4 regions of the Streptomyces sp. NBC_00876 genome follow, and region 2 is predicted to be linked to each of the others. Evidence: riboswitches for the same ligand, from Rfam matches in the RefSeq annotation. Region 2 holds a riboswitch; each other region holds the start of a gene.
The links. A riboswitch is a leader RNA that binds a small molecule or an ion and turns the genes downstream of it on or off. The one in region 2 is predicted to bind cyclic di-AMP.
Positions count from the first base shown of each region.

Region 1 (4,204 bases), 3.1 Mb from region 2:
ACGCAGCGGAGAGGGCGCAGTGGCCGCCGGGACGGAAGAGGCGTCAGTGGCGGGGGTGGGGGCAGGGGCGGGGGCAGGGGTGAGCGGTGCGGTCATCGTCGAGGACCCTCCAGACAGGCTGCGATGCGAGACCGGGAGCGGCTCACGGACACGGCGACATGCGCGGTTCGAGGCCTGCTCGCACGGGCAGCCCACCGGTCCGGGGGATGCAGCAGATACCTTGCGGCAGAACACGTGCCCCTTGCAACACCTTCTCATTTTCTGCACTTTGCCCTCCTCGGCCGACGGGTCGAGGGCGGGAATGGGGTGCGGGTGAGGGTCCCGACGCCCGCCCCTTGGCTGGCCGGTGACGCGGTAAGAGGGGTGTGGGCAGGGGGCATTCAGGGTGAAGTATGGGTATTTCCCTTGAGGGTCGCGGAGTTGGTGCGGTTGGCCGCGCTGCTGCCGCGGTGGGGTGGGGGTGGCCGGGTGCGGCTCGCGGGGGTGCGGTGGCGGGGTGGGGGCGGCCGGGTGCCGCTCGCGGGCGTGCCGGTCGTGGGGTGGTCATCCGTACGTCGAACATGCCGTAGAGTTGTGTTTACCGACGCGGGGTGGAGCAGCTCGGTAGCTCGCTGGGCTCATAACCCAGAGGTCGCAGGTTCAAATCCTGTCCCCGCTACTGAAGAATCAGGCCTGGCATGCATACAGCGTGCCGGGCCTGATTCGTTTGTGTCGGCCGAAGGCCGTCGGCCCGGCGGCCGGTGGGGCCCGCGTCGCGGAGATACCTCTATTGGCCGACGAGGAGTCGCCCCGAGACCGTGCTCCGGGAAGGCTTGGAGTGGTGCGCGGTACCGTCCGCGGCCGTGGGTGCACCGGGCAGGAGACCACAGGTGGGGAAGCGGGACAGACGGCGGGGGAGGCATGCCGGGGGCGCACGGGCGCGCCGGTTCGTCCGGGCCCTTCCCGCTCTGATGATCATCGGGGGGATGCTGCTCGACTTCTTCAGCCCACCCGCGTTCACCGCCATCCCGCTGTTCGCGGCCGCCCCGCTGATCGCCGCGCCGTTCTTCTCCCGGGCCAGCACCATCCGGACCGGCATCGCGGCACTGCTGGCCGTCGTCGCGCTGCGGCTCTACAGCGGCACCCTGATCCAGGTCGTGCCATCCATCGAACTGCTCACCGTCCTCACCGTCTCCATCCTCGCCGTCGTGATCAACGGGGTCGTGCGGCGCAGCAACGAGCAACTGGCCTCGGCCCGGGTCATCGCGGAGACCGCCATGCGGGCGGTGCTGCCGACGCCGTCCGACCGGATCGGCGGGCTGCACGTGGCCGCGCGGTACGAGGCGGCGCAGGCGGACGAGTTCATCGGCGGCGACCTGTTCTCGGTCACGGACACCCCGCAGGGCGTGCGGCTGGTGGTCGGGGACGTGCGCGGCAAGGGGCTGGACGCCGTGGAGGCGGTGGCGGTGATCATCGGGGCGTTCCGGGAGGCGGCCGAGCAGGAGGAGTCGCTGGAGGGTGTCGCGCGGCGACTGGAGCGTGCGCTGGCGCGCGAGGCGAGCTCGCGCGGCGGCCTCGACGCGGTCGAGGGGTTCGTCACCGCCGCGCTCGCGGAGATCCCGCCGGGCGCCTCCCTGGTACGGATCGTCAACCGCGGCCACCCGGACCCGCTGCTGCTGCACTCGGACGGGACGCTGGAGGTCCTGGCGCCCTCGCTGCCCGCGCTGCCCCTGGGGATGGACCTGGGTGTGTGGCCGGACCGGGCGGACGAGTGGGCGCTGCCGGCCGGGGCGACGCTCCTCCTCTATACGGACGGCCTCTCCGAGGCGCGTAATCCCGACGGAGTCTTCTACGACCCCGCCGAGCGGTTGCGCGGCCGGCTCTTCCCGGGGCCCGAGGAGCTGCTGTCCGCGCTGACGGACGACGTGCGGCTGCACACGGGGGGCGAGACGACCGACGACATGGCGCTGCTCGCGGTCGTGCGGCCGGCGCAGGGCCAGCCCGACCGGCGCAGGACCGTGAAGATCGTGGGTCTGGGGGGCGGCGGATGAGGCGGGGTGCGGTGGGGGTGCCGCGAGGGGCGGGCCGGGTCCGATGCCACCGTCCGTGACCGAAGGACGCCACTCCGCATAACATTTGACGCAACGTCAGAATTCGATGGCGCCTCAAGGTGTAAGCGACTCGCCCGATTCCACCCGGTTGTGTCCCGTAAAGTCCAGGCCAAAGACGTGAACGATCAGTGGGAACGGCTTGGAATCGGACCCGTGTGTCTATTAACGTTCGATAACGCAGCGCGGTCCCAGTCGCCGTCAGAGGTGGCACCGTGCGCGAGCGCCGAATTCCGCAAGGGAACCGGGGAACCACCTACATGGGGTGAATCGGGCATCTTTGTCTCGTTGAGAGACGGAGGAGCCCGTAGGAGACCTTCCTGCTCCGAACCCGTCAGCTAACCCGGTAGGCGAGAAGGAAGGAAAGGAGTGCGCCCGCGTGGCGTCCAACAAGCCTGCCCCCGAATCCCCCTCCCGGTTCGTGCCCGAGTACGGCAGTGACTTCGTGTCCGGACCCGGTACCGCGTTCACCACGGATTACGGGACCGCCTACGGAACCGACCGGGGCGGCGAGTTCGGCAACGGCTTCCGTGCCGACGAGGCCGAGCCCGACAAGGCCTGGGAGGAATGGAATCCCACCGAGGAGTCCGTCCGCCCCGTGCGCGGCAAGCACCGCGTCGCCAAGCAGCGCAATGGTCTGGCCCGCAGCTCCACCGTCCTCGGCGTCGGTGTCATCGCGGCCGTCGGTGCGGGAGGCATGGCCACCGCGCAGAGCAAGCCGCCGGTCTCCATCTCCCTTCCCGATTCCATCTCGGACAACCTCCCCGACGCCAAGTCGCTGCCCGGCGTGGGCGCGCTGTTCTCGCAGGCGCCCGAGTCGGAGGCCCAGCAGGCCGAGGCCGAACTCGCTGCCGCCCCGCTGACGACCGCCGGCATCACCACCGCCGAGGCCGAGCGGGGCACCACGGACGCCGGTGAGGCGCTCCGCGCCCGCATCCTCCAGCAGGCCGAGCAGCAGCAGGGCGCCGCCGACGCCGAGGCCAAGGCGGCCGAGGAGAAGGCCGCCGCCGAGAAGGCGGCCGCCGAGGCGAAGAAGCAGCAGGACGCCGCCGAGGCCAAGATCGCCGCCGAGAAGAAGAAGGCGGAGGAGGAGGCGAAGAAGAAGGCGGAGGCCCTGCGGCTCGCCAAACTCGCCGCCAGTTACGCCATCCCCACCTCCTCGTACACGATCACCTCGACCTTCGGCGAAGCCGGTTCGATGTGGTCCTCCGGCTACCACACGGGCCTCGACTTCGCGGCGCCGACCGGTACGCCGATCAAGGCGATCCACAGCGGCACGATCAAGTCGGCCGGTTACTCCGGTTCCTACGGCTACCGCACGGTCCTGGAGCTGGAGGACGGCACCGAGCTGTGGTTCTGCCACCAGTCCTCCATGGATGTCACCGTCGGCCAGAAGGTCACGACCGGCGACACCATCGGACGCGTCGGCGCCACCGGCAACGTGACCGGACCGCACCTGCACCTCGAGGTCCACACCCCGGACGGCACCGGAATCGACCCGATGACCTGGCTGCGCGCCCGGGGTCTGACGGTCTGAGACCCGTCTCCCCGGTTCGCCTCCCCGGCCGGCCCACGGGCCACCGAAATCCCCGGCAGTCCTGACGCTCACCCCCCGACGTCAGGGCTGCCGGTCTGTTCCCGCGGACCCGCGCCGGCGGGTTGGTTGTATGCGGCATGGAATAGCGGGGCCGGTGGAGCGGGTTGTTCCACTCATGACTTCCCTCCCCCTTCGCAAGCTCGGCCCCTCCGGCCTCCAGGTCTTCCCGCTCGCCCTCGGCGGCAACGTCTTCGGCTGGACCGCGGACGAGGCGCAGTCCTTCGCCGTGCTCGACGCGTACGCGGCGGCCGGCGGCAACTTCATCGACACCGCCGACTCCTACTCGGCCTGGGTGACCGGCAACGAGGGCGGCGAGTCGGAGACCATCATCGGCAAGTGGCTCGCCGCGCGGGGCAACCGTTCCGACGTGGTCGTGGCCACCAAGGTCGGTGCCCACCCCGCGTACAAGGGGCTCTCCGCGACCACCATCAAGGCCGCCGCCGAGGAGTCGCTGCGCCGGCTCGGCACCGACCACATCGATCTGTACTACACGCACTTCGACGACGAGACGGTCCCGGTC
Region 1 is NZ_CP108800.1:4,506,948-4,511,151, forward strand. Features, by position in the region: gene OG782_RS19640 (hypothetical protein) at 1-96, opposite strand, end outside; tRNA gene OG782_RS19645 (tRNA-Met) at 585-658, shown strand; gene OG782_RS19650 (PP2C family protein-serine/threonine phosphatase) at 870-2,030, shown strand; cyclic di-AMP (ydaO/yuaA leader) riboswitch at 2,302-2,455, shown strand; gene OG782_RS19655 (M23 family metallopeptidase) at 2,467-3,624, shown strand; gene OG782_RS19660 (aldo/keto reductase) at 3,800-4,204, shown strand, end outside.
Region 1: it holds a riboswitch for cyclic di-AMP, as region 2 does, so the genes downstream of both, OG782_RS19655 (M23 family metallopeptidase) here and OG782_RS33100 (peptidoglycan DD-metalloendopeptidase family protein) in region 2, are expected to answer to the same signal.

Region 2 (4,204 bases):
GGGCGCGGACTGATGATCGGCATCGAGTTCGGCCGGCCGAGCTCGCTGAAACTGCGCAGCCGCTGGACCATGCTGCAGGCGGCCCGCAAGGGGCTCTTCGCGCAGATGGTGGTCGTGCCGCTCCTCCAGAAGCACCGGATCCTCACGCAGGTCTCCGGTGACCATCTCGAAGTGATCAAGCTGATTCCGCCGCTGGTGATCGACGAGGCGGACGTGGAGCGCTTTGTAGCCGCGTTCACGGCCGTCATGGACGACGCGCACAGCGGCGGCGGGCTGATGTGGGACTTCGGGCGGACCCTGGTGAAGCAGGCCGTCGCCAACCGCTGACCAGTACTTTCAGGGTTTGCCTCGGAGGCAAGAAATTTGCCTCCGAGGAAAGTTCCTGGCCCAATGGAGACATGAATCCTCCAGACGCAGGGGCGGCCGACGAGCTGCCCGGTGTCGCGCCCCGCCTGCGCGATCAGCGCCGCAGCCGTGGTCTGACCCTGGAGGCCGCCGCTCAGCGGGCCGGTCTCTCACCCGCCCATCTGTCCCGGCTCGAAACGGGCCGTCGCCAGCCCTCGCTGCCGATGCTGCTCGGACTCGCCAGGATCTACGGTACGACGGTTTCCGAGCTGCTCGGCGAGATGCCGCCGGAACGTGACGCGATCGTCCGCGGCCGCAGGTTCGAGGGGGCCGAGGCCGACGGCTGGACGTATCAGCAGGCCGGCGGTTCCGGCCGTGCGATGCAGGCGCTGCGCGTCCGGGTTCCGTACGGAGTACAGGGCGACCTGGTGCGCGTCCATCCCGGCGAGGAGTGGCTGTATGTCCTGGCCGGGCATCTCCGGGTGACTCTCGGGGACACGGTGCACGACCTCGCCCCCGGTGACAGCGCGCACTTCGACTCGCTCACCCCGCACCGGATCGCGGCCCCCGAAGCCGACGGCGCCGAGCTGCTCTTCGTTCACACCCTGCTGCAGAGCCCCGCCGCCGAGCTGTGTCTCGGCAGCGGGATCCACCACCGCTGAGGCGTCGTTCCCGCCACCGGCACGCCCGGCGGCCAGAGAGGACCTGTCATGTCCGATTCCGAGAACTACGACCCGCTCGGCCCGGGCCGGCCCAAGAACTACGACCCGCAGGAGAAGAAGATGCCTCGCGGGCTCGTCATCAGGCTCTTCGCCTACCTGGTGGCCGGCCACATCATCGCCGGCTTCCTCTATCTGCTGTTTGCCGTGGGGATGCACAACCAGTAGCCGAGGGGGCGCCGCCCGGGTGGATCAGGCCTCGTCGAGAAGGCGCTCGCGCAGCCGCTCCCGTGTCTCGGGGGCGATCTTCAGCCCCTCGGCGAGGTAGCGGTCGGTGCCGCCCCAGGTCTCGTCGATGGCGGCGAAGGCGGCGGCGAGATAGTCGGAGTGGGCGCCGAAGAGCGGATTGAGCAGCTCCATCACCTCGGGCGACATTCCGGCCGCCGAGGTGTCGCTGCGCCGGACCCGGTAGCGGCGGTGGGCGTCGTTGGACTTGAGGTAGTCCGCCTCGATGGCCTCCCGCTCGACGCCGACCGCGAGGAGCGACACCGCGATGGAGAGACCCGCCCGGTCCTTGCCGGCCGCGCAGTGCATCAGGGCGGGAACGCTGTCCTCGGCCAGCGCGTGCAGTACGCGGCTGTGCTCGGCGGTGCGCTCCAGGATGATCGTCCGGTAGGAGGCGGTCATGCGCTGCGTTCCCTTGCCGTCGGCCAGGATGGAGCGCAGCTCGTCCATGTTCCCGTCGCGCACCATCCGCCAGAACTCGGCGCCGTCCGCGGGGTCGCTGAGCGGGATGCTCACATTGCGCACGCCGGGCAGTTCCACGTCCAAGCCGTCCAGCCGGTGGTCCGCGGCGTTGCGGAAGTCGAAGACGGTGTGCAGCCCGAGCCCGGTGAGGAACGCGGCGTCCCGGGCCGTGGCGTGTGCCAGGTGACCGCTGCGGAAGAGCCGTCCGTACCGAACCCTGCGGCCGTCAGAGGCGGGCAGCCCGCCCACGTCACGGAAGTTGCGGACCCCGTCCAGTTCGGGCTCCGTCGACGGGGTCTGCGGCAGCTGCTGCGTCACGGTCACTCCTGGAGGCTCTGCCCCGGCGCGTGTCGCCGACGGGTCCACTCTTGTGACGATACGACATCGATTCCCGGGGCAACCATCTCTGTCGATGCCCTCTGTGGCCGCGCGGCGGGCTATGAGCGAGACGTGTCCGTATTGGGGTATTTAGTCGAACATGCCCTACTTCTAAGGGAGATGATCACCCTCTCGTGAGCGGGATCATATCCGTGACGGTGTGTGGTGACGCGGCGGTTGGGTACTCCGTACGCCGCGCGGAAAGGCAAGATCCGTAATCCACGGAGTGTGACCGGAATTCCGGGCCGAATTTCCGGTGCGGAATCCGGTGTGGAACCCATGGCTTGTTTCCGTCGTCCCGGCTCGCTTACGTTCGCTGTCAATCCGGACGGAACGCCTAATCCTGCCGCCGCCCGGAATTCGCACCCACTCACCGTGTGGCAGGAGCGGGGGAACCAGGTAAGCCGCCGACCGGGAAATCCGGCCGGCTCGGGGTGAAGCCGCGCCAGACGCGGCCGGGCATCTCCAGCCCGAACCCGACAGCTCACCTCGCAGGCGACGGAGAGGAAAACCTTCATGCCCATATCGGGTAAGCACCGTCGTCCCAAGTCCAGCACCATCGCCCGCGGCATCGTCGTCGCGAGTGCCGGCGGAGCCGTCATCGCGCTTCCGCTGCTCGGTGCCACCGGCGCCAGCGCCGCGGAGCAGTCCGCTCCCGCCGCCTCGAACTCGGTCGCCGCCCACGCCACCCCGGCCAAGCCGGTCGCGAAGAAGCAGGCCGGTTCCAAGACGTACTCCGTGGTCTCCGGCGACTACCTGTCGAAGATCGCCGCCGAGCACAAGCTCAAGGGCGGCTGGGAGAAGCTGTACCAGGACAACCGCAAGGTCGTCGGCGACGACCCGAGCCTGATCTTCCCGGGCATGAAGCTGACCCTCGGCGGCAAGGCCTGGGGCACCGCGGCCACCTCCACGGGTGCCACCACCCCGTCGAAGGCCCCGGCCGAGGCCCCGGTCAAGACCGAGTCGAAGGCCCCCGAGGCCCCGGCCGAGACCGAGTCGCAGGCCCCGGCCGAGACCGAGTCGAAGGCCCCCGCGGCCCCGGCCACCGAGAGCAACAGCTCCGGTTACGTCCACCCGGTCCCGGGCAACCACACCACCGCCTACCGCGCCTCCGGTGCCAACTGGTCCAGCGGCAGCCACACCGGCATCGACTTCCCCGTGTCCACCGGCACGAGCGTGAAGGCCATCACCTCCGGCACCGTCGTCACCGCGGGCTGGGGCGGCGCGTACGGCAACGAGGTCGTCATCAAGCACGCCGACGGCCACTACTCGCAGTACGGCCACATGTCCTCGCTCTCCGTCTCGGCGGGCCAGACCGTGACCGCGGGCCAGCAGGTCGGCCTGTCCGGCGCCACCGGCAACGCCACCGGCCCGCACCTGCACTTCGAGGTCCGCACGGGCCCGGCGTACGGCTCGGACATCGACCCGATCGCCTACCTGGCGTCGCACGGGATCAACGTCTGATCCAGGCAACAACGGTCCGGTGATCCGGACCTGAGCAATGCATAGAGGGACGGTGTGCGGCGGCGCACCGTCCCTCTGCTTATTCCCCCTTTACCAAAAACTGACCAGGTGGTCTATCTCACCACCCGTCAACCCCTTATTACGGTCGCGTAGGTCACATTCGGCGGTGCAGGATATGCCGTTGTGGCAGACGATTCGAACAACATCCAGCAGGGCGTCATCAACCGACAGGGCGTCATCGAGTCGTACGCGGCGATTGGCGACAGCTTCACCGAGGGAGTCGGTGACCCCGGCCCGGACGGAACGTTCGTCGGCTGGGCCGACCGGTTCGCGGTACTCCTCGCGGACCAGCTCCCGGACCCCGACGCGGCAACGGGCACCGCAGGAACCGCGCACGGGAACTTCGGATACGCCAATCTCGCGGTACGAGGACGCCTCCTCGACCAGATAGTCGCGGAGCAGGTGCCGCGCGCCAGGGAACTCGCCCCCGATCTGGTGAGCTTCTGCGCCGGCGGCAACGACATCATCCGGCCGGGCACCGACCCCGACGACGTGGCCGAGCGCTTCGAGCGCGCGGTCGCCGAGCTGACGCAGTCGGTCGGCACCGTCAT
Region 2 is NZ_CP108800.1:7,559,386-7,563,589, forward strand. Features, by position in the region: gene OG782_RS33080 (aspartate aminotransferase family protein) at 1-327, shown strand, start outside; gene OG782_RS33085 (helix-turn-helix domain-containing protein) at 399-1,007, shown strand; gene OG782_RS33090 (DUF6126 family protein) at 1,056-1,232, shown strand; gene OG782_RS33095 (tyrosine-protein phosphatase) at 1,257-2,069, opposite strand; cyclic di-AMP (ydaO/yuaA leader) riboswitch at 2,483-2,640, shown strand; gene OG782_RS33100 (peptidoglycan DD-metalloendopeptidase family protein) at 2,646-3,593, shown strand; gene OG782_RS33105 (SGNH/GDSL hydrolase family protein) at 3,777-4,204, shown strand, end outside.

Region 3 (4,204 bases), 6.5 Mb from region 2:
CGCGCCCGGCCGGAGCCGGTCGGCCGGTTCGGGGCGCGGCAGGGCCGCGCCGTCGGTGAGAGCGAGCGCCACGCCTGATCCCGGGCCCCGGACACTTCGGGGCACCCGGATCAGAGGGCAGAGGTCCAGAGTCATGTCCGCCTGCAGCCCGCCGAGGATCTAGTCCACGCCCGTGGGGTCGAGGTTGCTTCAAGGCCGGTTGGCCGGCGCCTGGGCCGGGGCCCACAGCAATCGTCCTCGTGGGGGGCGGCTGCCGCGTGGCAGCCTGCTCGGACTCGTCCGAAGCAGGGTGGTCACCGGCCGGCAGGAGCCGTCGGAGTCGCCGCACGCATGGGGTGCACCACCCATGCCGCCCAATGACCCGTGGGCCACCTCAGCCGCGAGCACACCTCGCCCCGGCCGCGTCGCGCGGGTCACCCCGGCGTCACAAGCCCGGTCCTGGAGCTCCGTGCCGACACGCTGCCCGGCTCCACCCGAGCCCCGAGGGCCCGGCATCACCTCGGACCGCCTCACTTCCCACTCGGTTTCAGCGAGGGCGAAGCAGCCTGATGACCAAGGCGTCCAGCATTTGGCGGGATGTCCGCCCTCACGAACAGTCAGAACAGCATCCGTCCCGGGGATTTCAGTGGATCACCAGGGCCTACCCATCACAATCTTCTGTACGTCCTGTACATTTTCTACAGACAGGTGCACGTCGCCCTCCGGCGCCCGGCACCCCGGAGGAGAGGCCCCGCCATGCACCGCCCCGCCGCCCGCTACGTACTGCCCGAGTTCACCGAGCGCACGTCCCAGGGAACCCGCACCCTCGATCCGTACTCCAAACTGCTGGCCGAACGGGTCGTCTTCCTCGGCACACCCGTCGACGCCACGGCCGCCAATGACCTGATCGCGCAGTTCATGTATCTGGAGTACGACGCGCCCGACCGGCCGGTCTCGCTCTACATCAACTCTCCCGGCGGCGAGTTCGGCGCCATGACCGCGCTCTACGACACGATGGCGTACCTCTCCTGCGAGGTGGAGACCTTCTGCCTCGGCCAGGCGGGCGCAGGCGCGGCCGTGCTGCTCGCGGCGGGCACCCCCGGGCGACGGCACGCCCTGCCCGGCGCCCGCGTGGTGGTGCAGCAGCCCGAACTCGCCGAGCCGGTACGGGGACAGCCCTCCGACCTGGAGATCGAGGCGCGGGAAGTGGCCCGGATGCGCGACACGCTGACCGGGATGCTGGCCCGTCACACCGGCCGCTCCGCCGGACAGATCACCGCCGACACCGAGCGCGATCTCATCCTCGACGCCGAGGGAGCCAAGGCGTACGGGCTGATCGACCACATCCTGCAGAACCGCGGACCGTCGCCGGCGCCGCACACCGGGCGGTGAATCCCCGATGCCGCCCCCGGAGTTCACGCCACTGCCCGCCCTGACCCGCGCGGAGGGCGAGTTCATCGACCGCTACCTGCAAGTCCTGGACCAGGTGGGCCGGATCAATCCGGCCCGCGGCGGCGACACCTACCAGGCCCTGCGCGCGGCCCAGGCGCTGGCCTCGCACTCGGTCGCGCTGCGGGACGCGCTCGCGTTGATGCACACGCGGGGCGAAGCACTGATCCATACGGCCACGTTGACCCGGGCGCTGCGCGTGCTGGACGGGGAACGGCGCGCCGCGCGGGTCATCGTGCCCCCCGCCCCGCCGAGTTGACCGGCTCCCCCACCGCGACACGCCCGGCGGGGGGACCGAGTTTTCTCGCTCGTTCGGCGTAGGCGTTAGCTCGCACGAGGGACAACTCAATTTGCGTTTTCGAGGTGGACGGTGGGTGAAATCTCCCGTTTCTTCGCTGGTACGGCACCGGTCGGCACGGGCAGGCAGTTTCCCGAATAGCCACCTGTCCACCCGAACGGGTCAGTGGTGATGAGCCTCACATATCGTCGTTTCACCTCGGAAATCAGGCACTCGGTGAGTCAAGATCCCTGGGACGACAAGCCCCCGCCACCGCGGCGGGGCGGTCCGGGCGGACGCCGAGTCCTGCCGCCGTCCGGATGCCTGGTCGACAGGAGTGGATCGGCAGGAGTGGAGGACCCGAGCACAACGGGCCGACCGGATTTCCGGTCGTCCCTCGGGGTGAAGCCGCATCCGCGGCCGGGCAACTTCGCCAGCCCGAACCCGACAGGTCATCCTTCACAGGCGGCTGACGAAGGGTTGCGCATGTCTGCGCAGGTTCATGTCCCGTCTCTGCTTGCCCGGGCCACGACGGCCTCGGTGATGACTCTCGCCGCCGTCGGCGGCACCTTGTTCGTTCCCGGCGCCGCGGCCGAGGCCCAGGCCGCGACCCACTCGATGAAGGCGCTCAACGTCGCCGCGTCCAAGAAGGGGGCGCCGTACCGCTGGGGCGCCACGGGCCCCAGCCGCTTCGACTGCTCCGGTCTGACGCTCTACTCGTTCAAGAAGGCGGGCAAGACGCTCCCGCGCACCGCCCAGCAGCAGTACAACAAGACCCGCCACATCTCGTCCTCCAACCGGCAGCGCGGCGATCTGGTCTTCTTCCATTCCGGCCGCAGCATCTACCACGTGGGCATCTACGCGGGCAGCGGGAAGATCTGGCATTCGCCCAAGACCGGCGCCGTGGTCCGGCTGGAGAAGATCTGGTCGAAGAGCGTCTACTACGGACGGGTCCGCTGAGGCCCCTTCCCCGTCCTGGACCGGGCCCCTGCGTCAGTGCAGCAGCGGGCCGGTCACCAGGACCAGCCCCAGTACGGTGAGCGCCGCGCCGCTGCCGCCCTCGATCGCCCGGGCGGTACGCGGCCGGCGCAGCCACCGGCCCAGGCGGTCCACCAGGAGCACCACGGCCGGGAACCAGATCAGCGCCAGCAGCACCACGATCGCGGCGAGCAGCAGTGTCCTGGGCAGCGGCGCGGCCCCTGCCGGGACGAACTGCGGAAGGAGGCTGAGGAAGAGTACGGGCGCCTTGGGGTTCAGTGCGTTGGTGAGGAATCCCTGGCGCAGGGCACGCCCGGTCCCGTCGACGGCCCGCCCGCCGTCCGCCCCGTCCCCGGGGCCCGGCGCCCGGCCCGTGCGGTGCCTGGCCGCGTACAGGGCACTGATCCCCAGATAGAGCACATAGGCGCCGCCCAGGAGCTGGACGGTCCGGAACAGCACCGGCACAGCCACCAGCACGGCCGCCAGTCCGGCGACCGCGAGCGCGGTGTGGACGAGCAACCCTCCGGCGACTCCGAGCGCGGTCGCCACTCCCGCCGCCCGCGAGGCGAGGGCGTTGCGTACGACGACGGTGAAGTCGGCGCCGGGCAGCGCGACCATGGCGGCGGCGACCCCGATGAAGGCGGTCAGTTGTGCGTCCATGGCTCCACCCTGGACCCCAGGAGCCTTTAGCATGTACTTGCAATCTCCTGGGTCTGCCAAAAGGAATGCTTAATGTACGACCCGACGCGGCTCGCGGCGCTGGTGGCGGTCGCCGAGGCCGGCTCGATCACCCGGGCCGCCGCACGCCTGGGCTACACCGCCCCGGCCCTCTCCCAGCAGCTCGCCAAGCTGGAGCGGGAGGCGGGGGCGGCCCTGCTGGTGCGCCACCACCGGGGGGCCCGGCTGACGGCGGCGGGCGAACTGCTCGCCGGGCGCGCCCGGCGGGTCCTGGACGAGATGGATCAGGCCCGTCACGAACTGGCCCGTCTCGCCGGGCTCTCCGGCGGGCGCCTGCGGGTCGGCACCTTCACCACGGCGGGTATCCATCTGCTGCCCCCCGTGCTGAGCGCGTTCCGCCGGGCGCACCCGGACGTGGAGCTGGTCGTCACGGAGTACGAGCCGCCGGACGGGGTGGCCGCGGTGGCGGCGGGCGAGGTCGATCTGGCGCTGACCCACGCCTACGAGCCCGCTGCCGCGACGGCGCTGCCCTCGGGCGTCCTGGCCGAGCCGCTCCTGATCGAGGAGCTGGTGCTGATCACCGCCGTCGGACAGGTCCTGTCCGACGGCAGCGGTCGGCTCCCGGTGACGAAGCTGGCGGGCCGGCCCCTGATCAGCAGCGCGCCCACCCATCCGCCGCGCCGGGGTGTGGAGAGCGCACTCGCCGAGGCGGGGGCGCTGCCGGCGGTGGTCTGCGAGTCGCCCGGCTATGCGCTGGTGTGCGCCCTGGTCAGTGCGGGCATCGGGATGGCGGTGGTGCCCGAGATGGTCGCCGCGATGTCGCCGACGCCACTGGCCGTCCGG
Region 3 is NZ_CP108800.1:1,021,318-1,025,521, forward strand. Features, by position in the region: gene OG782_RS04350 (ATP-dependent Clp protease proteolytic subunit) at 736-1,371, shown strand; gene OG782_RS04355 (hypothetical protein) at 1,379-1,687, shown strand; cyclic di-AMP (ydaO/yuaA leader) riboswitch at 1,993-2,188, shown strand; gene OG782_RS04360 (C40 family peptidase) at 2,192-2,665, shown strand; gene OG782_RS04365 (LysE family translocator) at 2,699-3,343, opposite strand; gene OG782_RS04370 (LysR family transcriptional regulator) at 3,416-4,204, shown strand, end outside.
Region 3: it holds a riboswitch for cyclic di-AMP, as region 2 does, so the genes downstream of both, OG782_RS04360 (C40 family peptidase) here and OG782_RS33100 (peptidoglycan DD-metalloendopeptidase family protein) in region 2, are expected to answer to the same signal.

Region 4 (4,204 bases), 4.3 Mb from region 2:
GCGGCGGAGTGGCCCGTTCCGTGAAGAAGATGCGCGGCTATCTCCTCGAACTGATCCACCGCAAACGCGAGGACCCGGGCGACGACTTGATCTCGGGGCTGATCCGGGCGAGCGACCACGGTGAGCACCTGACGGAGAACGAGGCCGCCGCGATGGCCTTTATCCTCCTGTTTGCCGGTTTCGAGACGACCGTTAATCTGATCGGCAACAGCGTCCACACCCTGCTCGGCCACCCGGAGCAGCGCGAGCGGCTCCAGCGTTCGCTGGCCGCGGGGGAGACGGAGCTGCTGGCCACCGGGATCGAGGAACTGCTGCGGTACGACGGCCCGGTGGAGCTCGCCACCTGGCGCTACGCCACCGAGCCGCTGACCATCGGCGGGCAGCGGGTCGGCGAGGGGGACCCCGTGCTCGTGGTGCTCGCCGCCGCCGACCGGGACCCGGAACGCTTCGACGGGGCGGACGCGCTGGACCTTGCGCGGCGTGACAATCAGCACCTCGGGTACGGGCACGGCATCCACTACTGCCTGGGGGCGCCGCTCGCCCGGCTGGAGGGGCAGGCCGCGCTCGGCACACTCCTGAAACGCCTTCCGGACCTGCGACTTGCGGGAGATCCTGCCGATTTGCGGTGGCGTGGCGGGCTCATCATGCGTGGACTGCGCACCCTGCCGGTGGAGTTCACCCCGGGGCCGGCGCTCATTGAAGGTGACACTCTGTCAACTCTGTGACTTTCACGTGATCTCTGCTGCATCGACTTGTGACACACGTTCGAGTCCCGCTAGGTTCACCGTTCGACTCACCAGTCACTCGTCAGTCACACGGAAGGCATCCCCATGGGCTCCGCTAACGGCAGACACCGTCGCCCTCGGCAGGCACCCGCCATCATCGTCGCCGCAGGCGTGACCGGCTCGGCCATCGCCATCCCGCTGCTCGGTGCGGCAGGCGCGCACGCCGCAGAGGCCTCGACCTGGGACCGGGTGGCCGAGTGCGAGAGCGGCGGCATGTGGAGTGCCGACCTCGGCAACGGCTTCTACGGCGGCCTGCAGTTCTCGCAGGAGACCTGGAAGGCGTACGGCGGCGAGTCGTACGCCGAGCGTGCCGACCTCGCCAGCCGCTCGCAGCAGATCGCCGTGGCGGAGAAGGTCCTGGACGACCAGGGGCCGAAGGCGTGGCCCAGCTGTGCGGTCATCTCCGGGCTCGCGGTGGACGGGAGCCTGCCGGGCGTCGACCCGGGCGGCACGCCGTCCGCCGACCCCTCCGGGAGCGCCGACGCGTCCCTGGGTGCCGATCCGGCGGACGACGCGTCCTCGGGGGCGGCGAAGACCCCGAAGGGCGACGCGAAGGACGACGCGAAGGGTGAGGGGGCCGGCGAGGACGCCGCGCCGGACGCATCGGCCTCACCGTCCTCGGAGCCGTCCTCCACCCCCTCGGCGGGCTCGTCCGGCCAGGCGCGGGAGAAGGGGAAGGCTGCCGGCAAGCACCGCGGCGCCCCTGCCTCCGGGGAGGCCCGGGAGGACGGCGGCGACACCGGACGCGACTCGGGGCGGCACGCCTCGCGCGGTGACAGTGGCGCACGCGACACGGGCGCCAAGGCGGCCGACGGCGCGTACACCGTCCGCCCCGGCGACAACCTGTGGGCGATTGCTGATGCACAGAAGCTGCCCGGCGGCTGGACGGAGCTCTATGAGGCCAACAAGGCGGAGGTGGGCTCCGATCCGGACCTCATCCTGCCTGGCCAGAGCCTTGATCTCGGTGTGAAGGCCGGATGAGCGCGGTCTGATCAACAGCTGAGAACACCCACAAAACTGGGGTAGTTAAGAGGCCTATGTCCCACTTTTGACTAAGTGAGACATGGGTCTCTTTGCGTCAACTGGCGTGTCTTGTCCGGGAGCTCCCTCCGCATCCGTTCCCACCTGCGGAAACGCTGGTTCATCGGATGCAAGTAAGGGCCGTTTATCCGGTATGTCCATCTTTGAATGTGGGGGTTGCCTGTGTTTACGGTCGGAACCGCTCGCACCGCGGGCCCCGTCGATCGTCACGCCGAATCCTGCCGTCGGTCGAAGGGAACAGACGCGTAAAGCGCCGTAGGCAGGAGCGGGGGACCCAGGTAAGCGCCGGGCCCGATCGTCGTAAGACGCATCAGGACCGGCTTGGGGTGAAGTCGTGCGCTAGGACGTGCGACCGGGCAACTCACTTGGCCCGAACCCGACAGCTCACCTCGTAGGCGTCGGTGAGGAGAAGTCTCGATGCTGCTCAACAGCAAGGGCAACAAGCACCGTCGCCCGTCCAAGGCCGTCCGTATCGCCACGCTCGCCGGTGTCGCCGGTGCCGCCATCGCCGTGCCCCTGATGGGTGCGACCGGCGCCTCCGCCGCCTCCGTGTCCACGTGGGACGCCGTCGCCCAGTGCGAGTCCGGTGGCAACTGGTCCATCAACACCGGCAACGGCTACTACGGCGGCCTGCAGTTCTCGCAGTCCAGCTGGGCCGCCGCCGGCGGTACCCAGTACGCGGCCCGTGCGGACCTGGCCACCAAGGCCCAGCAGATCGCCACCGCCGAGAAGCTCCTCGACCTCCAGGGCCCGGGCGCCTGGGCCTGCGCCGGCGCCGGCAGCCTGAGCAACGACGGTGTCGACCCGGGTGTCGACACCGGCTCCTCCGCCGCCAAGGCCGAGGCCGCACCCAAGGCCGAGGCCGCCCCGAAGCAGGAGTCGGCGCCGGTCCAGCAGGCCGCGCCGAAGAAGGCCGAGCGCACCGAGGCCCCCTCCACCAACCGCTCGGACCGCTCGACCGCCCCCAAGGCCGAGTCGAAGACCGTCACCACCCCGACCGGCGAGAAGGTCGAGAAGGGTGACGGCGAGTACAAGGTCGTCACCGGCGACTCCCTGAGCAAGATCGCTGCCGACCACGACGTCAAGGGCGGCTGGGAGCAGCTCTTCAAGCTCAACAAGGACATCGTCGACGACGCCGACCTGATCTTCCCCGGTCAGCAGCTGCACCTCACGAAGTAGCAGTAGCGAGCTGACGCGGTAGTCGCGCTCTCTCCTCGCCGACCACTCCGGCCGCCCCGGCCCGGCGCGCACCTCCCCCCGTGCGTGCCGGGCCGGGGTCTGCCGGTTTCTGCGTTGATCGTTCAACTGTTGTAGTTACTGGTCAGTAAATTTCTAGTCTTTCGCCCCACTCTGCCCGTACTTGGGTCCTTTTTCGTCCCAGGGGACGGGCGGTCGGCCGACTGAGACGGCCGAGCCGGTTAGGCTCTTGTCGCAAGGCCAAAGCGACCCTGCACCACCAGCGTCATATCCCAGAAGGAGATGCCTCGTGCCGTCCATCGACGTCGTCGTAGCCAGGGAAATCCTCGACTCCCGCGGAAACCCCACGGTCGAGGTCGAGGTCGGCCTCGACGACGGCAGCACGGGCCGTGCTGCTGTTCCGTCCGGCGCCTCCACCGGTGCGTTCGAGGCCATTGAGCTTCGCGACGGCGACCCCAACCGCTACCACGGCAAGGGCGTCGAGAAGGCCGTCCTCGCCGTGATCGAGCAGATCGGCCCGGAGCTCGTCGGCTACGACGCGACCGAGCAGCGGCTGATCGACCAGGCGATGTTCGACCTGGACGCCACCGAGAACAAGGGCTCCCTCGGCGCCAACGCCATCCTCGGTGTCTCGCTCGCCGTGGCCCACGCCGCCTCCGAGGCCTCGGACCTGCCGCTGTTCCGCTACCTCGGTGGCCCGAACGCGCACCTGCTGCCCGTCCCGATGATGAACATCCTCAACGGTGGGTCGCACGCCGACTCCAACGTGGACATCCAGGAGTTCATGATCGCGCCGATCGGCGCCGAGTCCTTCTCCGAGGCCCTGCGCTGGGGCGCCGAGGTCTACCACACGCTGAAGAAGGTCCTGAAGACCAAGGGCCTGTCCACCGGTCTCGGTGACGAGGGCGGCTTCGCGCCGAACCTGGAGTCCAACCGCGCCGCCCTCGACCTCATCGTCGAGGCCATCAAGGAGGCCGGCTACGCCCCGGGCAAGGACATCGCGCTCGCGCTCGACGTCGCCGCCTCGGAGTTCTACAAGGACGGCAAGTACGAGTTCGAGGGCAAGTCCCGCTCGGCCGCCGAGATGACCGAGTACTACGAGGAGCTCGTCTCCGCGTACCCGCTGGTCTCCATCGAGGACCCGCTGTACGAGGACGACTGGGCCGGCTGGAAGGTCATCA
Region 4 is NZ_CP108800.1:3,286,401-3,290,604, reverse strand. Features, by position in the region: gene OG782_RS14355 (cytochrome P450) at 1-725, shown strand, start outside; gene OG782_RS14350 (transglycosylase family protein) at 831-1,766, shown strand; cyclic di-AMP (ydaO/yuaA leader) riboswitch at 2,068-2,239, shown strand; gene OG782_RS14345 (transglycosylase family protein) at 2,244-3,005, shown strand; gene eno (phosphopyruvate hydratase) at 3,313-4,204, shown strand, end outside.
Region 4: it holds a riboswitch for cyclic di-AMP, as region 2 does, so the genes downstream of both, OG782_RS14345 (transglycosylase family protein) here and OG782_RS33100 (peptidoglycan DD-metalloendopeptidase family protein) in region 2, are expected to answer to the same signal.